DNA from 3 places in the Serratia plymuthica genome. Region 1 is predicted to be linked to each of the others. Evidence: predicted binding sites of a transcription regulator. Region 1 holds the regulator's gene; each other region holds the start of a gene.
What was found. The regulator Fur, encoded in region 1, represses iron uptake genes when iron is present. The targets are predictions, from matches to a motif close to ATAATAATGAGAACNACTATCAA.
Positions count from the first base shown of each region.

Region 2: JK621_RS12605 (TonB-dependent siderophore receptor) is a predicted target of Fur. The motif match lies at 4,431-4,453, and genes of this name have one in related genera.
Region 3: fepD (Fe(3+)-siderophore ABC transporter permease) is a predicted target of Fur. The motif match lies at 2,401-2,423, and genes of this name have one in related genera.

Region 1 is NZ_CP068771.1:1,026,249-1,032,920, forward strand. It holds gene galE (UDP-glucose 4-epimerase GalE) at 1-459, shown strand, start outside; gene JK621_RS04845 (glycosyltransferase) at 462-2,423, shown strand; gene fur (ferric iron uptake transcriptional regulator) at 2,630-3,076, opposite strand; gene fldA (flavodoxin FldA) at 3,399-3,938, opposite strand; gene ybfE (LexA regulated protein) at 4,168-4,455, opposite strand; gene ybfF (esterase) at 4,712-5,485, opposite strand; gene seqA (replication initiation negative regulator SeqA) at 5,770-6,309, shown strand; gene pgm (phosphoglucomutase (alpha-D-glucose-1,6-bisphosphate-dependent)) at 6,387-6,672, shown strand, end outside.
Region 2 is NZ_CP068771.1:2,721,601-2,728,272, reverse strand. It holds gene JK621_RS12630 (ABC transporter substrate-binding protein) at 1-1,269, opposite strand, end outside; gene JK621_RS12625 (ABC transporter ATP-binding protein) at 1,294-2,076, opposite strand; gene JK621_RS12620 (ATP-binding cassette domain-containing protein) at 2,081-2,884, opposite strand; gene JK621_RS12615 (hypothetical protein) at 3,036-3,191, shown strand; gene JK621_RS12610 (hypothetical protein) at 3,201-3,683, opposite strand; gene JK621_RS12605 (TonB-dependent siderophore receptor) at 4,569-6,672, shown strand, end outside.
Region 3 is NZ_CP068771.1:5,007,463-5,014,134, forward strand. It holds gene JK621_RS23225 (ATP-binding cassette domain-containing protein) at 1-284, opposite strand, end outside; gene fepG (iron-enterobactin ABC transporter permease) at 281-1,306, opposite strand; gene fepD (Fe(3+)-siderophore ABC transporter permease) at 1,306-2,379, opposite strand; gene entS (enterobactin transporter EntS) at 2,641-3,909, shown strand; gene fepB (Fe2+-enterobactin ABC transporter substrate-binding protein) at 3,896-4,855, opposite strand; gene JK621_RS23250 (isochorismate synthase) at 5,055-6,263, shown strand; gene JK621_RS23255 ((2,3-dihydroxybenzoyl)adenylate synthase) at 6,272-6,672, shown strand, end outside.

The DNA.
Region 1 (6,672 bases):
GACCCCGCAGGCATTCCCAATAATCTTCTGGCTTATCTGGCGCAGGTGGCTATTGGCAAACTTGCGGTGTTGCCGGTGTATGGCAATGACTATCCCACCAGTGATGGCACCGGGGTGCGTGATTACATTCACGTTATGGATCTGGCCGAAGGGCATTTGAAAGCGCTGGATAATCTGCGGCCGGGTTTTAACGTGTATAACCTGGGCACCGGCAAAGGCTATTCGGTGCTGGAGATTATCCAGGCATTTGAACACGCCTGCGGATTTAAAATCGCCTATCAAATTAACCCGCGCCGCGCAGGAGATATTGCCGAGTGCTGGTCTGATCCGACGCTGGCGGCGGAAAAATTAGGCTGGCAAGCCAAGAGAGGTCTGGAAAAAATGGTTCGCGACGCCTGGCATTGGCAGAGCAAAAATCCACAGGGATACGGATCTTGTTCACCGCAGGCGGGAGGCTGACGATGAAGCTTGATGACGAGCGTTTGGGATTGATGCGGCATGACCTGTTTCGCGCCGACTACGAGGCCTGGATTAATAATCTGAAGTTAGCGTTCGTGAAATATCAGCGCCAGCGTTCCCCGGCGTTGCTGGGGCAGTACCGGCGAGGGGTTGGCCAACTGCGGGCGTGGCTGGCTGAACAAGGGCATTTATTCGATGCCGCGCAGTGCTCCTCATTATTTTGCGTTCCTACGCGCCAGTTGGCCGCGCAGGAAAAATTGCTGCACCGCATTTGGCTGGGCGGCGCCATTCCAGACGATGCCAGAGAGGTTATCTCCCAATGGGGAGATGCGCAGCAGGCTGTTCGCAGCACAATCGCCGACGAATGGACCGGGATGCTCTGGGTATGGGATGCGCGGCAACTCAAAAACGAGGCGTATTTTACCCCTGCGGCGGAAGTGAAAGGCGGGCTGCTGGGGGAGTTCGATGCCGGCAACCACCGGTTGCAGGTGCATTCGCTGAGTGAACTGGCGCAAAAAAGGGTCGGCGGCAACCTGGGTTTTATCCACGTGCTCCATGATAAGCGCTATTACGCCACGCTTTCTGATTACTTTCGCTTTTTGATCCTGATTGAAATGGGCGGAATGTACATGGATATCGACACCCTTCCGCACCGTTCGGCGACGTTTTTCCTGCTGAAGCCGGAAGTGCCGGATTACCTTCAGCTCCTGCCCGATGGCGAAGTCAGCCACGTCAGCGGGTTGAATTTGTTTCTTGATGAAACCGGGATGATCATTGGCCGCAGCGGCGATAGGTCGCTGTGCAAAATATTGGCGGGCCTGGATCGGATCCATGCGGCGCAAACCGGTGACGTGCCGGATAAAAACCCCATCTATGAAAGAAAGTTGTTCGATGCGTTTTATCTGTTGTGGAGCCGCCACATTGGCAGGACTTTCCTCAGCCACGATAGTTTTTGCCAGGATCATGGGGTTCATTATGACGCTGTTCCGCAGGCGGTGACCTGCGGTATCCGCGGCATGCGCCTGTTGGAAGATGTGATCACCAATGAGAGGTTGCCGCTCGGGGAGGAGGAACTGCGCAGCTATCGGCAATGCATTGATCGGCTGGAGCAGGTGGATTGGCAGCTTGAGCAACCGATGGACCTGGCGCGCCATGCGGAAATATTTACCGTCGATGAGGTGCCGCGCATGGCCTATCCGGCGCAGATAAGGTCCGATATCGATCACTACCATTACTATTCGGTGCTGTCTCATGATCGCGCGCTGGATCGGGTGAACCGGCTTTTCGGCGAGTATTTGATAGCCGATAACCGACGGCAGATCGATGAGGGCCATTACTGGCGGCCAACCGTCGGCGCGGGCGATGCGGTATTGCCGCTATCGCAGGGCGGGTTGCATTTTCTGCCGGGGTGCCAGGCGGACGACGCGGACAAGACTCGCATGGCGAAGCTGATTTTTGCCACCAGCTACCTGGAGTATTGTTCCGCCGGCAACCCGGCCGGGATGGGTTTGGTCTCTCTGCAGCAGGCGCAAAATATCGACCCCTATCTGGACCTGATTACCCTGGCTTACGATCGGTGCGGGGCGTTTGTCGGATTTTTCACTGCGGCGAGTCTCGACGAGTTATATGGCGTTGAGGCGAGCTATCTATATCGCGATGAAATAAAGCCGCTGGATGAGGCCTACGACGGTTTTGTGCGAACGCAGTGCACGGAGGACGATTACTTTATCTGCAGCCTGGCCATCGAGAGCCGGTTTCGCGGGCAGGGCTATTTTAACCCGTTGTTTGCTCTGATTAAGCAGCGCGCGCAGCAGCGCCGGGCGAAACATATCGTGCTGTGCGTATGGCAAAGCAGCGATGCCTGCCAAATCTACTTGAAGCAAGGGTTCCGCGTTCGCGGCGTTTTCGACGATGCCTGGCCGATTTTCTTCGATCGGCTGCTGTTGCTTGAATATGCATTGTGACGAGTTTACCCATCCGCGTGTCGGCGGGTGAGTTGACGGTGAAGTGAGTGTCAGTGGGTAGTGAGAGAAGTACCGCGGAGAAGTGCCGCTGCAATTGTTGTCTTTCGGATGTGATTTTCCCCGGGCCTGTCCGGGGATTTTTTTATCCCTGCCTGGAGGCATAAAAAAACCGCCGTTAAGGCGGTTCTCAATGCCGGTTGAGGGCATTATTTTTTGTCGTGCAAGGTGTCGTCTTCGCGGCAATCACCGATTTCACAGTGACCATACAGGTACAGGCTGTGGTTGGTGAGCTTGATACCATGCTGCTTGGCGATATCACGCTGACGCACTTCGATAGACTCATCGCTGAATTCGATCACTTTGCCGCAGTCCAGGCAAATCAGGTGATCGTGGTGATGCTGTTGGGTCAATTCGAACACGGACTTGCCGCCTTCGAAATTATGACGGGTTACAATGCCGGCATCATCAAACTGGTTCAGTACGCGGTAAACCGTCGCCAGGCCAATTTCTTCGCCCATGTCGATCAGTTTTTTGTACAAATCTTCCGCACTGACGTGATGGCATTCCGGATTTTGCAGTACTTCCAGGATTTTGAGTCGCGGAAGCGTGACTTTTAGGCCGGCCTTCTTCAATGCGGTGTTGTTGTCAGTCATGCGGATTCAGTCCTGTTACTATGCTAATCAAGTTGAGGCATTTTTGCCTGTGGCATCGGTCGGCACAAAGAGTTAATTGCGTGTCATTATAGAACCGGTTGCCCTAAATGGAAACCGCCGGTTGTTAACAAAGATATCATGGCACAATTGCATGTTACACACGCAACGTCTTGATGGATGGGATAAACCGATATCTCAGTCTACCTTGACGATGTGGGAAGTTACAAACATGTAGCTTCTATTGCAGAAATCCGTGCTGCCGATGAACGGCCCTGCTGGCAACACTATGCACTTTGCAGGGCTTTTGTTCAACCTTTGAGGGTTAGCCGACGATATCGGCCAGGCTCAGTTCTTCGCTGATCTGCTTCACCCAGGCTGCGACGCGTTCGTTGGTCAATTCCGGTTGACGATCTTCGTCAATCGCCAGGCCGATGAAGAAATTGTCGTCCGCCAGACCTTTCGATGCTTCGAAGTGGTAACCCTTGGTCGGCCAGTGGCCGACAATCGCGGCGCCGTGTGGCTCAATGATGTCGCGGATGGTGCCCATCGCATCACAGAAATATTCCGCGTAGTCTTCCTGATCGCCACAACCGAACAGCGCAACCAGCTTGCCGTTGAAATCAATTTCTTCCAGCGTCGGGAAGAAATCATCCCAATCGCACTGGGCTTCGCCGTAGTACCAGGTAGGAATACCCAACAGCAGAATGTCGAAAGCTTCCAGATCCTCTTTGCTGCTTTTGGCGATGTCGCGGATTTCCGACACCTCTTTGCCAAACTGCTGCTGAAGAATTTTCTGGATCATCTTGGCAATGTTTTCGGTATTGCCAGTGTCGCTGCCAAAGAAAATGCCTACATTAGCCATATCGCGTATAACCTTTAAATTCAATTAATTGCATTGCACGATGTTAGCGTTGAACGCGATAACACCGATTAAAATGATGACATGGCAAGAATCTGCCTCTTACCGGTAAGTGCGTATCATGCCAGAGATTTACCCCGGGGTTTTATCGCGTTTATGCGATGCCGGGAGGAATAAAACGGTGTTGATCGGTGTCATCCATAACACCGTGCCGCATGTGCGGCTGCAAAGATCAATGTTCCGGCTGTTCATCCGCCAGTTGTGCCAGCAGCATTTGCTCAATAAGCTCGCTGCGGCTGATATTACGCTGTTCCGCCAGTTTGTTCAGGGCGTCCACCGCATCCGCGTTGATTTTCAGTTCCACGCGCCGTAAGCCACGGACTTTATCGCGTCGAAGCTGATTACGCTTATTGATTCTAAGCTGTTCATCTCGGGATAGCGGGTTGGTTTTCGGGCGCCCCGGACGGCGTTCATCTGCGAACAGATCCAGCGTCGTGCGATCCGTTTGTTCTTTTGCCATAGGTAGCGGTACTGCAAGGGAGTTTGCATCAAAAAGCGTATACGCTTCCGGACGGTTCGGTTAACACACTTCGGGTCAATAAACCCTAACCCAAATTCACCCCCGGCCTGACGTTACTGAACACGCAGAGCAGGGCGGCAAAATTATAGCGCGCCATATTACCCCAGCAGATAGAGCAACGACAATGTTTAACTGAACCGAAAACGCGCTAAGCCGTTATCTTTAGCGCGTTTTTTCGCCAGTGGGCGGTTTTTATTCAGGCTTCGCCGAGAAAACGGTGGATGGCACGCAGTACCGCCTCCGGTTTTTCCGCGTGCACCCAGTGGCCCGTGCCGGCAACCACGTGCGCGCGCGCCTGCGGGAACTGGCGCGCGATATCTTCACGATAGCTGTCCTGAACGTAGGGGGACAGGCCGCCGCGGATAAACAACGTCGGGTGCGGCCATGCGGGAACCTCCTGCCAGCCGGTGACGTTTTCGTATTGGTCGATCAGCACCGGCAGATTAAAGCGCCACTCGCCCTGATGAAAGGACTTCAGCAGAAACTGGATCACGCCTTCTTCTTGCAGGTAGCTGCGCATCAATTCCGCCGCCTGCTGGCGTTGAGTGATGCCGGCCGCGCTCACCGCTGTTAAGGCGGCGAAAATCTCGTCGTGGCGACGAGTGCGGTAATCCACCGGCGCCACGTCGATAACGATCAGTTTTTCGACCCGTTCCGGGGCGATCGCCGTCAGCGCCATCGCCGCTTTGCCGCCCATGGAGTGGCCGATCACAATCGCTTTCTCCAACTGCAACTCATCGAACAGCGCCAGCAGGTCCTGCGCCATCTCGGGATAGGTCATTACCGCAGAACGCGGCGAAAGGCCGTGGTTGCGCAGATCGACTTTAATCACGCTGTGCCGTTGATTCAGATCGCGCGCCAGCACGCCAAGGTTGTCCAGATTGCCGAACAGCCCGTGGATCAGCACGACCGGCAGGGCGGCGGACTCGGTGGCCAGCAGTTGATAATGTAATTTCATGGCGAAGTTCATACTGAGAGAGATTCAGATTAGGGTATCATGATTAAAACACACGACGAATATACCCGTCGCCTTTCAGGCAGCAGCCTGGTTAGCGGCAACTTGAAATCCATAGGGTATATCGCGGATTTTTCGAGGTTCGGGCTTGGCAGCGCCGACTATAGGTATTAGTCTGCATTTTCCGCCCGCAGACACATAGTTGTGTTCGCTCTAGCGCTTTTAACCTTATAATCCCATGGCTTGAATGCAGGATCTGGCTTCAGGTTCTAAGTAGAAAAAAACAGTACTGGATAAAGATGAAAACTATTGAAGTCGACGAAGAGCTTTACCGCTATATTGCCAGCCACACGCAACATATTGGTGAGAGCGCGTCCGATATTTTACGCCGTATGTTGAAGTTTACCGCAGGCCAGCCATTGCGCGTCGCGCCTGCCGCCAGTGTTCAGAGCGCCGAGCAGGAAAAAACCGTCGCCGCGCAGCGTCCTCGCGATCGTGTGCGCGCGGTGCGCGAGCTGTTGTTGTCGGACGAATATGCCGAACAGAGCAGAGCGGTTAATCGTTTTATGCTGGTGCTTTCGACCTTGTATACCCTCGATGCGGCGGGTTTTGCCGCAGCGACCGATGCATTGCATGGCCGCACCCGCACCTATTTTGCCGGCGATCAACAAACCCTGCTGGCGAACGGAACGCATACCAAGCCAAAGCACGTTCCGGGTACGCCTTACTGGGTGATCACCAATACCAATACCGGTCGTAAACGCAGCATGGTTGAGCACATCATGCAGGCTATGCAGTTCCCTGCGGAACTGACAGATAAAGTTTGCGGCACTATCTAATTTAGCGAACAGCCCGTCATGGTGGCCGTGAGCGACATATTGCCCGGCTGCCGGACAGGGATTAGGGAGATATGTCGATGGCGAATAACCCACGTGCCGGGCAGCCGGCTCAGCAAAGCGATTTGATCAACGTAGCCCAACTGACGTCGCAGTATTATGTACTGCAGCCGGAAGCGGGCAACGCCGCACACGCGGTGAAGTTCGGTACTTCAGGGCATCGCGGCAGTGCCCTGCGCCACAGCTTCAATGAAGCCCATATCCTCGCTATCGCTCAGGCGATTGCCGAAGTGCGTCGCCAGCAAGGGGTTACCGGCCCTTGCTACGTCGGTAAAGACACCCACGCGCTGTCGGAGCCGGCCTTTA
Region 2 (6,672 bases), 1.7 Mb from region 1:
TTGAGCGATATTGAACGATCCCCGGCAGGCAAAATCGCTGTACATGTAGGCCACCGGATCGCCGGAATCCAACACGGTGGCGCGCGACAAAATGAACGCGTCGAATTTGCCCGCCAACGCATCGGCTTCAATGTGGGCGTATTCCCGCACCTCCTGTTTGACTATAAAGCCGGCGGCGCTGAGCTGTTGAGCCAGATAAACCGCGACTTCGGGCAGCTCTGCCCGATCGCTGAAGGTCGCCAGGGTAATGGTCTGGCCTTTTACCGCCGTCGGCTGGATAGCCGGTTGCGGTTGCCGCAATGAGGCGGCCCAGGGCAACGCCGGGCCAAGCAACCCGGCGGCAAGATCGGCACGGCCTTCGTAGACGTTATCCACCAACTGTTGGCGTTGAACCGCCGCGGCCGCTGCCGCGCGCATCGCCGGATCGCGGAAAGCGCCGAGGCGAGTATTCAGATATAGCGTATTGGTACGCGGCATCGGGACTTCGTGGATCAGCCTCGCGTCAATGAGCGGCAACTGCGATACCGGCAGCGCCTCAACCAGATCGGCGCTGCCGGTACGCAGGGCGGCGGCACGCGCATTGCTGTCCGGCACAAAACTGACGTCGATCCCCGGTGCGGCGGCTTTCTCGCCCCAGTAACCGTCAAAGCGATTTAGCCTTGCGCTGCTGGTGCCGTTGATTTCCGTCAGCACAAAGGCACCGGTTCCGGCCTGCAGCGGATTAACCACGCCGTTGGCGGCATAGGCCCGTTCGGCGAGGATCGCCAGTTGCGGGCTGGACAGCCGTTGCGGAATCAGGGGATCAGAATGAGCGGTAGTGATCACCACGGCGCTATCGCCTTCGGCGGCGATCGACAGCTCAACGCCGTCCAGAATGCGCGGTTTTGGCGCGGCATGTATCGCTGCCGAAAGTGAACGCACTACGCTTTGCGCCGTCATTAGGCTGCCGTCATGGAAAATGACGCCCTGACGCAGCACAAAGCGCCAGCGGCGGTCATCTATTTGCTGCCATTCAGTCGCCAGCGACGGCTCGGCATCGCCATTGGCGTTCAACACCACCAGGGTTTCGGCATTGCTCCAGCGCGAGAGTTTAAAAGCGTCATCGCTCAATGGCGTTAACCCGGAACGGGGCGGTTGAAGCATGGCCAGCCGGATACGTTTTTCTTCGGTGGCACTTTCTTTCGGCTTTGCAGGTTCAAAGCAGCCGCCAAGCAGCAGACTGCCGGCAAGCAGGCAGCCGGTTGGGCCAATAAAGCGCAGGTTCAGCATGCAAAATTCCTCAGGATCTCAGGGCTAAAAAGAGGGCAAAGATGGGATGGCGGCGATCAAAGCACGGGTAGCGACATGCCGGGGCGTTTGCAGCAGATCCCGGGTTGGGCGATCTTCCACGATGGCGCCGTGGTCCATCACCAGCGTGCGTTGGCATAAGGCGGCCACCAACGAAATATCATGGGAGACCAGCAACATTCCCATTCTTTGCTGATGGGCAATACGGTCGAGCAGGTTGATGATCTGCCGGCGCAAGGGCTGGTCCAGACCGCTGACCGGCTCATCGGCCAGTAAAAAACGGGGTTGCAGCGCGATGGCGCGTGCCAGCGCTACCCGCTGTGCCTGCCCGCCGGAAAGCTGGCCCGGTCTGGCGTACAGCAGGTGTTCATCCAGTTCAACCTGACGCAGCGCTCGCTCGGCAGTGATACCCAGATCCTGCGGCAAACCGAGTTGGCGTAGGGGAGCGATAATCAGTTCGGCGACCGTATGGCGCGGATTGAGCGAGGCATGGGCGTCTTGCGGAACATACTGCACCAAACGTCGGTACCAGCGCAGCCGGCTAACGGACGCTGGGCGAATTGTTGTGCCCTGGCAGAAGATATGGCCGAAATCCGGCGCCTCTAGCGCTAACAGCAGTTTAAGCAAAGTGGATTTGCCTGCGCCGGAACAGCCAACCAGCCCGATGCGCTCTTCGGCATGCAGATTCAGGTCGGTAGGGCTGAGACCACCCGATGCGGGAGTATATTGCCGACAGACATTCTGCAGGCTGATAAAGGGCAGTGTGGCGTTGACCGGCGAGTGATTCACTGGATTATCCCGCCATACTCATTGACGGGCCGAATGCCGGGCGCAGCGCCGTGGCAACCAGTCGCTGGGTGTAGGGATGTACAGGTTGGCGCAATAGCTGTGCGATAGATCCGTGCTCGGCTATCTTGCCGTTAGCCAGCACGATGGCACGTTGGCACAGGCGGGCGGCGACGGAAAGATCGTGGGTGATAAACAGCAGCGCCGGTGCGGCGGGGCGCTCGGTATAGCGCTTCAGGATATCGATTAACTGCTGCTGGCTGACCATATCCAGCGCGGTGGTGGGTTCATCCGCTATCAACAGGTTTTTTTCGCCGCTCAGCGCCAGCGCCGCGCAGACTCGTTGGCATTGGCCACCCGATAATTGTCCCGGGTAGCGCATCATGATCGTGTCCGGCGGTAAGCCCAGCACGGCCAACAACTCGGAGGCGCAGCATTGGGCCTGCTCTTTGTTCATGCCGCTCCGGCCACGCAGGGCCATGATCAGTTGTTTACCCACGGTGGTCAGAGGATTGAGGCTGGTAAAAGGATCTTGAAAAATGGCCGCCATCGCGAAGGATTTGCGTTGTTGTAAACGTTGGCCGCTGATTTCCTGCCCCAGCAGCCGTATCGATCCGCTGAGTGCTGCGTCAAAGGGCAGCGTGCCCAAAATGGCGGCGGCGGTAAGTGACTTGCCTGAGCCGGATGCGCCCAGCAGACACAGCCGCTCGCCGGCATGCAGGGTGAAGTTCAGATCGCTGATTTTGACTTCCCCGTTAATCGACAGTGTCAGATGTTCTACGGTGAGTAACGGTGGGCTTTGGGTTTCCATTAGCGTATCTGTAAATGTTGTTTTGATATGTAATAACATAACATTCGCTGGCGGGAAATGACCAGCAGATTTCTGAAATACTTTGAAATGGTCTAAAGCAGGAAAATCAAGGTATGATGCTCAAGGTGTTATTGTCAGGTTGGTTCTATCGGTGAGAACGTTTATTTTTATTCTGTGCATGGCCGGCTATGTGCTGGTGCTGGGTTATCTTGGTGTTTACGTCACCGATAAGTTGTGCGAACAATCCAGTAACTACACCAAGCTGTGCCGCATGGTTGATATCTCCGAACCGCATATTCCAAAATAACGACTGCCGTCAACTCAGATAATCGGTAGTAATCAACGGCGTCAGTACCCCGGACAAACCGGCCAACGTAGCCCATTGCCGCCACCCCAAGCGTGCCAGCCAATCCTGACGCAACGGTGGCGTCGCGAGTTGCCCCAGCGCAACCGTGCCGGTGAGCAAGACCGTCAGGATCGCGAAGACCAACCCGCGGCTCCAGGCATTAAATTCGATATGCAACACGTTGGCGTAATACAGCCGCATCAGAATAAAATAGGCCAGCATCAGCCAGGCGAAACGCGCTCGTTTTTTCAGCAGTTGGTAGAGCATAAAGGCGATGAACAGGCTATGGAGCCATGAGATCAGCGGCGATTCAATGGGGTGTCTGACACAGACGTTATACACCGCCAGGTAGATATTAAAGATCAACAGCGTATAGACGGCATATATGTACCAGCCATAGATGACTTTGAGCTTTTTGCTGTTTGGCGGGATAGGGCGATAGTCCGATATCATGAGAGCCTCCTGAGCTGAATAGCGTTATAGCATCAGGTAGCTAAATGAAAATTAAACGCCAAACAGGCTTTATTTTACCGCAAAAGGGGAACTATTTGACCCTTGTTGGGTCTGTTCAAACAACAACGGCCAGGGCGTTTTCAGCGAAAGAGTAATGGCAGATAGTGAGATGAAAAATTATAAAAACAGTCGTTCGACAGTATGTTTACTGGTCGCCACGTTGGGACTTTATTTTTTCCTGCCGCCAACGTTGATAGCTTTGTTCTGCCAATGGTTTAATCTGAATCCCTTCTTTCTTATCAGGTCTTTGCATATCAATCCCTTCTCGGCCGCGAGGGGCATTCCGCTCTATCAAACCGCTGTGCCCATATTAATAGTATGGATTTCGATCAATGTTCTGGTGGTGACCATTTTTTTTGCAATTGTGGGTCTATATCGGCGGTTTGGCAGGGCAGAGCATTGATGGCTCCATGACGAAGCAAGTAAAAGCATTTTGTAAAAGATAATGAGATTCGTTATCATTTTGTCGCCAGTGAGGGAGAAAAAGGGTTGTCTCCTTGTGCGCCACCCAAGCCGGCACGACATTGCTCACATTGCTTCCCGTATTTGTTGCCAGCCTCGCGCTGGCATTTTTTATGCCTCTCATTGCAGGTTCTAACCCACAACCTATCCATGGATTTTCAACTGCGCTGAAACACGCTAGTGGTTCATAAAAAGCGCCCTCATGTTTGAAATTATTTATCGATAAAGATAATGATTATCATTAATATTCGTTTCTTGTTTCATTCACTACATCGATAGATCCTCTTCGAACGTTGTCGGACGTCGCTGCTGACGGAGAAGCTTATCGGTGTGATTTAGAGTATTTACCAGGGGTTATAAGAGATGCCGATACCTTTTCCTGCCACACTGTCGCGCAGATTATGCGCGTTCACCCTGTTCCTGCCGCTGACGTCGCTCGCTGAAGATACTTTGCTGGTCACTGCCAAACCTGCCGATACGGCGGAAACCGCGACGCAGGGCTACCAAGCGACGACCAGCCAGGGAGCGACTAAAACCGACAGACCCTTAATCTTGACGGCTCAGTCGGTCTCGGTCGTTACCCGTCAGCAGATGACCGATCAGAATGCCCAGACGGTTAACGATGCGCTGAAATACAGTCCGGGCGTTTTCACCAACTTTTCCGGTGGGGCCACCCGGTATGACACCATCGCATTGCGCGGTTTTCATGGCGGTGACGTCAATAACACCTTCCTTGACGGCCTGCGGCTGTTGAGCGATGGTGGCACCTATAATGCACTGCAGATTGATCCCTGGTTCCTGGAACGTGTCGATGTCATCAAAGGACCCTCTTCGGTGATGTACGGACAAAGTATCCCGGGTGGGCTGGTGGCGTTGACGTCCAAGCGGCCTCAGTTCGCCACGGAAGGGCACGTGAACCTGATGGCGGGCAACAACGGCACGAAGGGCGGAGCTTTCGATGTGACCGGTCCGCTATCTGATGAGTGGGCTTACCGACTGATCGGCATGACGCGCAGCAGCGAAACCATGTATGACCATCAGCGTGAAGAGCGTTATGCCATCTCCCCCGCATTACTGTGGCAGCCGGATGAAAATACCTCTCTCTTGCTTAAAGCTTACCTGCAGAAGGATCCGTCCGGGGGCTATCATAGCGCCGTGCCGGCAGATGGCAGCCTCTATTCCCGCTCGGGCGATAAACTGGGACGCGGATTCTTTGACGGAGAGAGCAACCGAAACGTGTTCAAGCGCTGGGAGCAGATCTACAGCTATGCTTTCTCCCACACGTTTAACGACGTCTGGACTTTCCGTCAGAATGCCAGTTACACCCACTCCAATGTTGAGTTGCAGCAGGTGTATCAAATTGGCTGGAATGACGATCATCGCTTGCTGAACCGTTATTACAGCGGCTCGGCTACTTCGCTGGACGCCTTTGCCGTCGATAACCAACTGGAAGCCGACTTTGCCACCGGGCTGCTGGATCATAAGGTCATGTTGGGCCTGGATTACCAGCGTTTTCGCAATAATTTGTGGGAAGAGTCTGCCGCCGCATCGCAGCTTAATCCTTATACTGGCGTGTCCGGCGGGGCGGCGTTAACCGGCCTGACGCATACCGACTCCAGACGCCACTACGAGCAAGCCGGCGTTTATCTGCAGGATGAAATCAGCTTACGGAACTGGTCTTTGAACTTGTCCGGTCGCTTCGATCGCATCGAGTCTAAAAATACGACGCTCAACACAGGTACCCGCGATGCGCGCCGCGATGATAATTTCAGTGGCCGCACCTCTGTGTTGTACCACTTTGATAATGGCCTTTCACCTTACGCCAGCTACAGTACCGCAGTAACGCCCGAGGCACTGCCCGATCAAAACGGACACATGCTGAAACCGAGCACCAGTGAGCAGTATGAGGTGGGGTTGAAATATCAACCGCCGGGCAGTGCATCGATCTACAGCGTGGCATTGTACGATTTGACGCAGAAAGACGTTGCCAACCGAGTCGTGCAGCAAAGTTATTACCTGCCGGCCGGCAAAGTGCATTCGCAGGGCATTGAACTGGAAGCCCGCAGCAAGATCACCGAACGTTTCGATCTGATTGCCGGCTATAGTTACAACAGAGTGAAGTTTAAAGACGCCATCGATGGCAACAGCGGCAATACGCCGAACCTGGCGCCTGACCAAATGGCTTCTGTGTGGGGTAAATACGCGGCCGGGTTCGGTGTGGATCTTGGCGCGGGGGTACGCTATATCGGCAAGCAGTGGGCAGACAACGAAAATACGCTACGGATTCCTTCGGTGACGCTGGTGGATGCTTCGGCGAGGATGAATCTCGGTGGCGTGAATTCGTCATTGAAAGGTGCCTACGTTCAGGTGAACGTCAATAATCTGACCGACAGGAAATACGTCGCGGCCTGTTATGGTACCGGTTATTGCTATTGGGGAGCGGAACGTTCTGTGGTGGCGACCCTGG
Region 3 (6,672 bases), 1.5 Mb from region 1:
GCGGTCGAACTTTGCGGCAGCAGGCCTAATTGGCGCGCCACCTCTTTGGTGGCGTATTCGCTGATGTGCTTGCCGTTCAGCCAGACCGTACCGGCTTGCGGCTGCATCAGGCGGCTGAGGGTGCGCAGCAGGGTAGATTTACCGCAGGCGTTTGGGCCGATAATCACCGTCAGTTCACCCTGGGGGATGGCGACGGAAAGATCGCACGCGACGATTTTCTTGTCATAGCTAAGCGTCAGATGTTCAGCGCGCAGCGGCGCGGGCAGCAGGGGATCAGCATTCATTTTTTTCGTGACTCACGGATTAACAGCCAAATCAGATAAATGCCGCCGAGGCTGACGGTCAGCACGCCTACCGGCAATTGATAAGGCATAAACAGGCGCTGGGCGGCGACATCGGCGATCAGCAGCAACAGCGCGCCGGTCAGTGCGGTCAGCAACAGGACGCTGCGGTTGGCGCACAAGCGGCGGGCAATCTGCGGCGCCACCAGGGCAATAAAGGAGATTGGCCCGGCCACGGCGGTGGCGGCAGCGGTCAGCGTTACGCCGATCAGCAGCAGCAGCAGGCGCGAACGTTCCACCGGCACGCCGAGGGCGCAGGCGGTGTCGTCGCCCATTTCCAGCAGCCGCATGCGGCGTGACAGCGTCAGCAACAGCAGGCAGCACAGCGCGATCGCGGCCAGCGCCGGCAGGCTTTTCGCCCAGCTTATGCCGTTAAGAGACCCGGCGCTCCACAGCCCGGCGGTCATGGCGGACTCCAGAGAGGCGCTGATGATAAGCCAGGTATTGCCGGCGACCAGCAGGGCGCGCACGGCGATGCCGACGATAATCAAACGGAAAGCCTCGACGCCGTTGCGCCATGCCAGCAGATAAACCAGCGCGGCGGTCAGCAGGCCGCCAGCCAGCGCCCCGGAGGTGATGCCGATAACGCCGCCGTTAAACAGCACTATGGCTACCAATACGCCGCTGTAGGCGCCGGTATTGAAGCCAATCACGTCCGGGCTGCCGAGCGGGTTGCGCAGCAGAGACTGGAAAATAGCGCCGCTGATCCCGAGCGCGGCGCCCAACAGCAACGCCATCGCGACGCGTGGCAGACGCCACTGGGTGACTATTACCGTCAGGTTTGCCGGGCCTTTGCCGAGGAGAGCGTCGATCACCTGCGTGGCGTTCAGCGAAAGGGAACCGGAACCTAAGGCGTAAATCGCCAGTACCGCGCAGGCAAGCGCCAGCATCGACGCGGTCAGCGCCGGCCTCGGCAGGGTACGCAATTTTTGACTGGTCATCAGACGGGCAGCCAGCATCGACATTAGCGTTGCCTCCTGAACATATGGCGTTGGCGCACCAGCACGATCAGCAGCGGGGCGCCAATCAGGGCGGTCACGATGGAAACGCGCAGCTCGCCGGCCACCAGAAAGCGGCCGAGCAGATCGGCGCTCAGCAGCAGGATGGGGGTCAAGACCAGTGTCCACGGCAGCATCCAGTGCAGCTCGGAGCCCGCCAACCGCCGGGCAATGTGCGGCATCATCAGGCCGACGAAGGCAATCGGGCCGACGGCGGCGGTGGCGCCGCCGCACAGCAGGGTGATCGCCAGCAGGCCCAGCAATTGGGTGCGGACGATGCCGGTGCCCAGCGCGGTGGCCAATTCGCTGCCCATACTCAGACTGTTAAGCGATTTGCTCATCCACAGCGTGATTAGCGTGCCCAGCAGGATCGGCAGGGTGACGGTGCGTACCACCTGCATATTTTGAATATCCAGCGAACCGGCCTGCCAAAACCGCAGTTGATCGAACACCAGCGGGTTCAGCAGAGAAATCCCGGAGGTCATGCCCTCCAGCACCGCCGCCAGGGCGACACCGGCCAACGTCAGGCGAACCGGGTTCAGGCTGCTGCCGCCCAGAGCGCCGATCAACGCGACCAGCAGTGCAGCGAGCATCGCCCCGGCAAAGGCGAACCACAGGTATTGGCTAACCTCGGCGGCACCAAAGAAGGTAATGCTCAGTACTACGGCAAATCCCGCCCCGGCATTCACGCCGAGAATGCCCGGATCGGCCAGTGGGTTGCGGGTGAGGGTTTGCATCAATACGCCGGACAGGCCCAGCGCAATGCCGGCCAATACGCCCACCAGCGTGCGCGGCAACCTGGCTTCGGTAATGATGGTGCAGTCCGCTCCACGGCATTGACCGTTCAGCGCCTGGATAACCGTATCAAATGGGATGGATTTAGCGCCGAGCGACAGGCTGAGCAGCATGATGGCCAACAGCGCGCAAACGGCAAGCAGCAAACCACATAGTTTGCGACGAAATGAGTGGGAGGTGCCGCTAACAAGACGATCCCTGGGGGCCGGAATGGACGGTGTGCCATTGCGTGTAATCCGTAACATAACAATCCGTTATTTAATTGAATATAAATGATATTTATTATCATTATCGATTGCTTTCATCTATGTTACCATGACTTCCTTCGCTATTGCAGCACATACCCTTCATTCTTGAAGCTGCATCTGTGTTGGCTGCCCGCACTTACCCCCAATCACGTATTTCCTGTACGTTCATGGGGATGCGCTTGGTTGCCGCCGTGATGCCGCTCCAATTATTTTGGCTATAGACGCTGCCCCTTTTCCTACGTTGTGGTGAGAAAGCTGATGAGTAAGCCCTCTGTTTTGCTGGATTTTGGCCTGCTTAAGACCAATGGCGCGTTTCGCGCCGTATTTTGCGCGCGTTTTATTTCCATTCTGGCGCTGGGATTGATGGCCATTGCGATCCCGGTTCAGATCCAGGCGTTGACCGGTTCGACCCTGTTGGTCGGGCTGTCCGTAACGCTGGCGGGCAGCGGCATGTTTGCCGGTTTGCTGATGGGGGGCGTATTGGCCGATCGCTACGAGCGCCGCCGTTTGATCCTGTTTGCTCGTTCCACCTGCGGCATTGGTTTTATCGGGCTGTGCCTGAATGCCGCCTTGCCGGCCCCATCGTTGACGGCGATTTATTTGCTGGCCGTGTGGGACGGTTTCTTCGGTGCGGTCGGGGTGACGGCGCTGCTGGCCGCCACGCCGGCGTTGGTGGGGCGTGAAAACATCGTCCAGGCCGGGGCCATCAGTATGCTGACGGTGCGTTTTGGCTCGATTCTGTCGCCGGCGATTGGGGGCCTGGTGATCGCTCACTCCGGCGTGATGTGGAACTACGGCCTGGCGGCGCTGGGCACTTTACTGACGTTGATCCCCTTGCTGCGTTTGCCGCAGTTAGCACCGCCGCCACAACCGCGCGAACACCCGCTGCGCGCGTTGGTCGGTGGTTTCGGCTTCTTGTTCCGCAACCGGGTAATCGGCATGGTGGCGTTGATCGGCGCGCTGCTGACCATGGCCAGTGCTGTGCGGGTGTTATATCCGGCGATGTCCGGCATGTGGCACGTCAGCGCTACGCAATTGGGCTTTATGTATTCCGCCGTCCCGCTCGGCGCGGCGATCGGCGCGTTCACCAGCGGCCGGGTCGCTCACGTAGCGCGGCCGGGCTGGATGATGTTGACGACGGCGATAGGCGCGTTCGTCGCCATCGGTCTGTTCGGTCTGATGCCGTGGTACGGTTTAGCGCTGTTTTTCCTGGTGATTTTTGGTTACCTGAGCGCGGTGAACTCATTGCTGCAATACGGGCTGATTCAGAACCTGACGCCGGATGCCTTTCTGGGGCGCATCAATGGCCTGTGGACGGCGCAAAACGTCGTGGGCGACGCGTTGGGGGCGTTACTGCTGGGGGCAATGGGGGCGTTTATGCTGCCGGCGATGACGTCGACCCATTTTGGTTTTGGGGTAGCGGTGCTGGGTGTGGTACTGGCTTTCGCCATGCGCGGCTTGCGCCAGGTGGGCAGCGGCGGGCAGGAAGAAAGCCTCCGGCCCGCCAGCGAGACTAGCGAGAAATAAACTGTTTTTCCAACAGCGTCAGCAAGTTGCCGGCGCTGTAATAATCCAGCCGGAAGGTATCGTTGCCCAGCGCGTAAACCCGTTTATGTTGCACCGCCGGCAGGTGAGCGAGAAAAGGATTGGCCAGCAGGCGCTGCGTGTCGGCGTCGCCGTTGGCGAACAGCATCAGCGTCTGGCCGTTCAGGCCTTCCGCCAGGTTCTCGCCGCTCAACTGAATGATGTCCTTACGCACCCCCATGCTGCGGCTGTTGTTCAATTTGGCGGGCGGCACCGCCAGGGTGAAACCGAGCTGTTTCAGCATCTGCCCCTGGGACGATTCGGCGGTCCACAGATTGGCGGTTTTGCCGTCCGAACCGAACACCAGCGCGGAGACCGGTTGTTCAGGCAGGGTCATCCGTTGTTTCAGCGCTTTTTCACGCGCATCAAAATTGCCAATGATCTTATGCGCCTGGGCTTCATGCCCGGTGGCCTGGCCCAGTTCTGCGGCCAGTTCCTGCCAGCTTTTGTCGTCGTAATTGACCACCAGCACCGGGGCGATGGCAGAGAGCTGATCGTACAGGCGCAGGGCGGAATCGGCACCGGTGGCTGACATGATAATCAGATCGGGGGCAGCCCCCGCGACGGCTTCCGCATTGGGTTCGCCGACGTACAGACGTTTGACGCCGCGCCGTGCTGCGATGTCACTCCATTGACGGAAAAACCCCTGTTTGTCCGCCAGACGGCTGCCGGGCGTGGTTGCCCCACTGGCTACCACCGGCGCGTCGATGGCCAACAGGGTGCCGGTGACGGTAACGCTGGTAGAAACGATGCGGGCAGGGGGCTGATCGAGGGTGACCACGCCGTGTGAGGTTGCAATGTTACGCGGCCAGCCGGTATCGGATGCGTGAGCGGCGCTGATTGCCGCTAGCCCGAACAGCGCCAGACCGAAGATCAGATTCGTCTTCATAAAGGAAGTCCCTAGGTTTTAAATAGTAATACTTATCATTTATATAATTTATGCTGCTGACTTTCTACCCCGATGATAAGGAGAAGAGCTGTTTACAATTATTGACATGGCAAATTTCCAAGGGTACTTTAACGCGGTCAAACATAAATGATAATCATTATTATGTTTATTATCATTAACGAAGATGAATGGAGTACCGATGAGCGTGACTGTAAAGGGTGCCGGCCAAAAGAAACCGCAAAGCAAGGGGAGCGAACTGAATACTGCAGGCGTTTCGCCCACCTCGGGCTTCTTCTTTACCTCTCCTTTCCGTAGCCTGAGTACCCAGGGCTGCTTCGCGAAAATCACGCTGCCCGCAGCAGGTGGGGACCAGGTGAATGGGGAGTTCCAGCGAGAAGTACGGCACGCTTTCGCCGAAGCGAAACTGGCCGGCGTGAAGAACCCGGTACTCTGTGGCGCCATTCCTTTTGATACTCATCAACCTTCAGCGTTGTTTATTCCCCAGCAAACTCAGTGGTTTGAGCGCGATGCCTTTTTGGCCGGCGTAACGCCGCCGCAGGATGCCTTGCCGGAAATTACCCGGCAAACCGAAGTACCTGCCCGGCAGCCCTTCATGCAGATGGTTGCCGATGCGGTGCTGGCTACCCGTGGCGACCGGTTGGATAAAGTGGTGTTGTCGCGCTTGCTGGAGATTGAAACCCGCGAACCTGTTGATTGCCGGGCGCTGATGGCGCGAATCATCGCCCAGAACCCTAACGGTTTCCACTTCCACGTACCGCTGGAGCAGGGGGCGCTGGTAGGCGCCAGCCCGGAATTGCTGTTGCGCAAATCCGGCGCGCAGTTCCATTCCAATCCGCTGGCCGGCTCTGCCCGCCGCGATGCCGATCCGCTACGGGACCGTGACATCAGCCAACAGCTATTGGTGTCGGACAAAGACCTTTATGAGCACAAGTTCGTCACCGAAGGGATGCGCCAGGTATTGGCCGACCGCTGCCGCCACTTGAACATCCCGTCATCCCCTGAATTATTGAGCACCACCACGCTGTGGCACCTGTCTACGCCTATTGATGGCGAAGCCGCCAGCCGGGCGGAAAATGCGCTTTCGCTGGCCTGCCTGTTGCACCCGACGCCGGCTTTGTGCGGCACGCCAACCCGGCTTGCGCACCAGGTGATCAAACAGCTTGAACCCTTTGATCGCGGCCTGTTCGGCGGCATTGTCGGCTGGTGTGATGCCGAAGGCAACGGCGAGTGGGTCGTGACCATTCGTTGCGGCACAGTGCAGGGCAATCAGGTGCGGCTGTTTGCCGGCGCCGGCATCGTGCAAGACTCTTCGCCGGAATCCGAATGGCGTGAAACCGGCACCAAACTCAGTACCATTTCGCGGGCGTTTGGCCTGAACCAAGGATAGGCATACCCATGAGCATTGATTTTACTCCCTGGCCTGAGGCGTTGGCCCGTCGCTATCGCGAACGCGGTTATTGGACCGACCGGCCATTGACCGACATTATTGCCCGCCAGGCCAAAAATGACGCCGTGGCGCTGATCGATCCGCAATGCAGCCTGAGCTATCGCCGGCTCAATCAACTTTCTGACCGGCTGGCCGCCGCGCTGCAACGCCGGGGCATGCAGCGCGGCGATACCGCTCTGGTGCAGTTGGGCAACGTGGTCGAGTTCTATGTGACCTTCTTTGCGCTGCTGAAAATTGGCGTGGTGCCGGTGAATGCGTTGTTCAGCCACCAACGCAACGAACTCAAGGCTTATGCCGCACAAATCAAGCCCGCGCTGCTGATTGCCGATCGCCGGCATGGCCTGTTCGG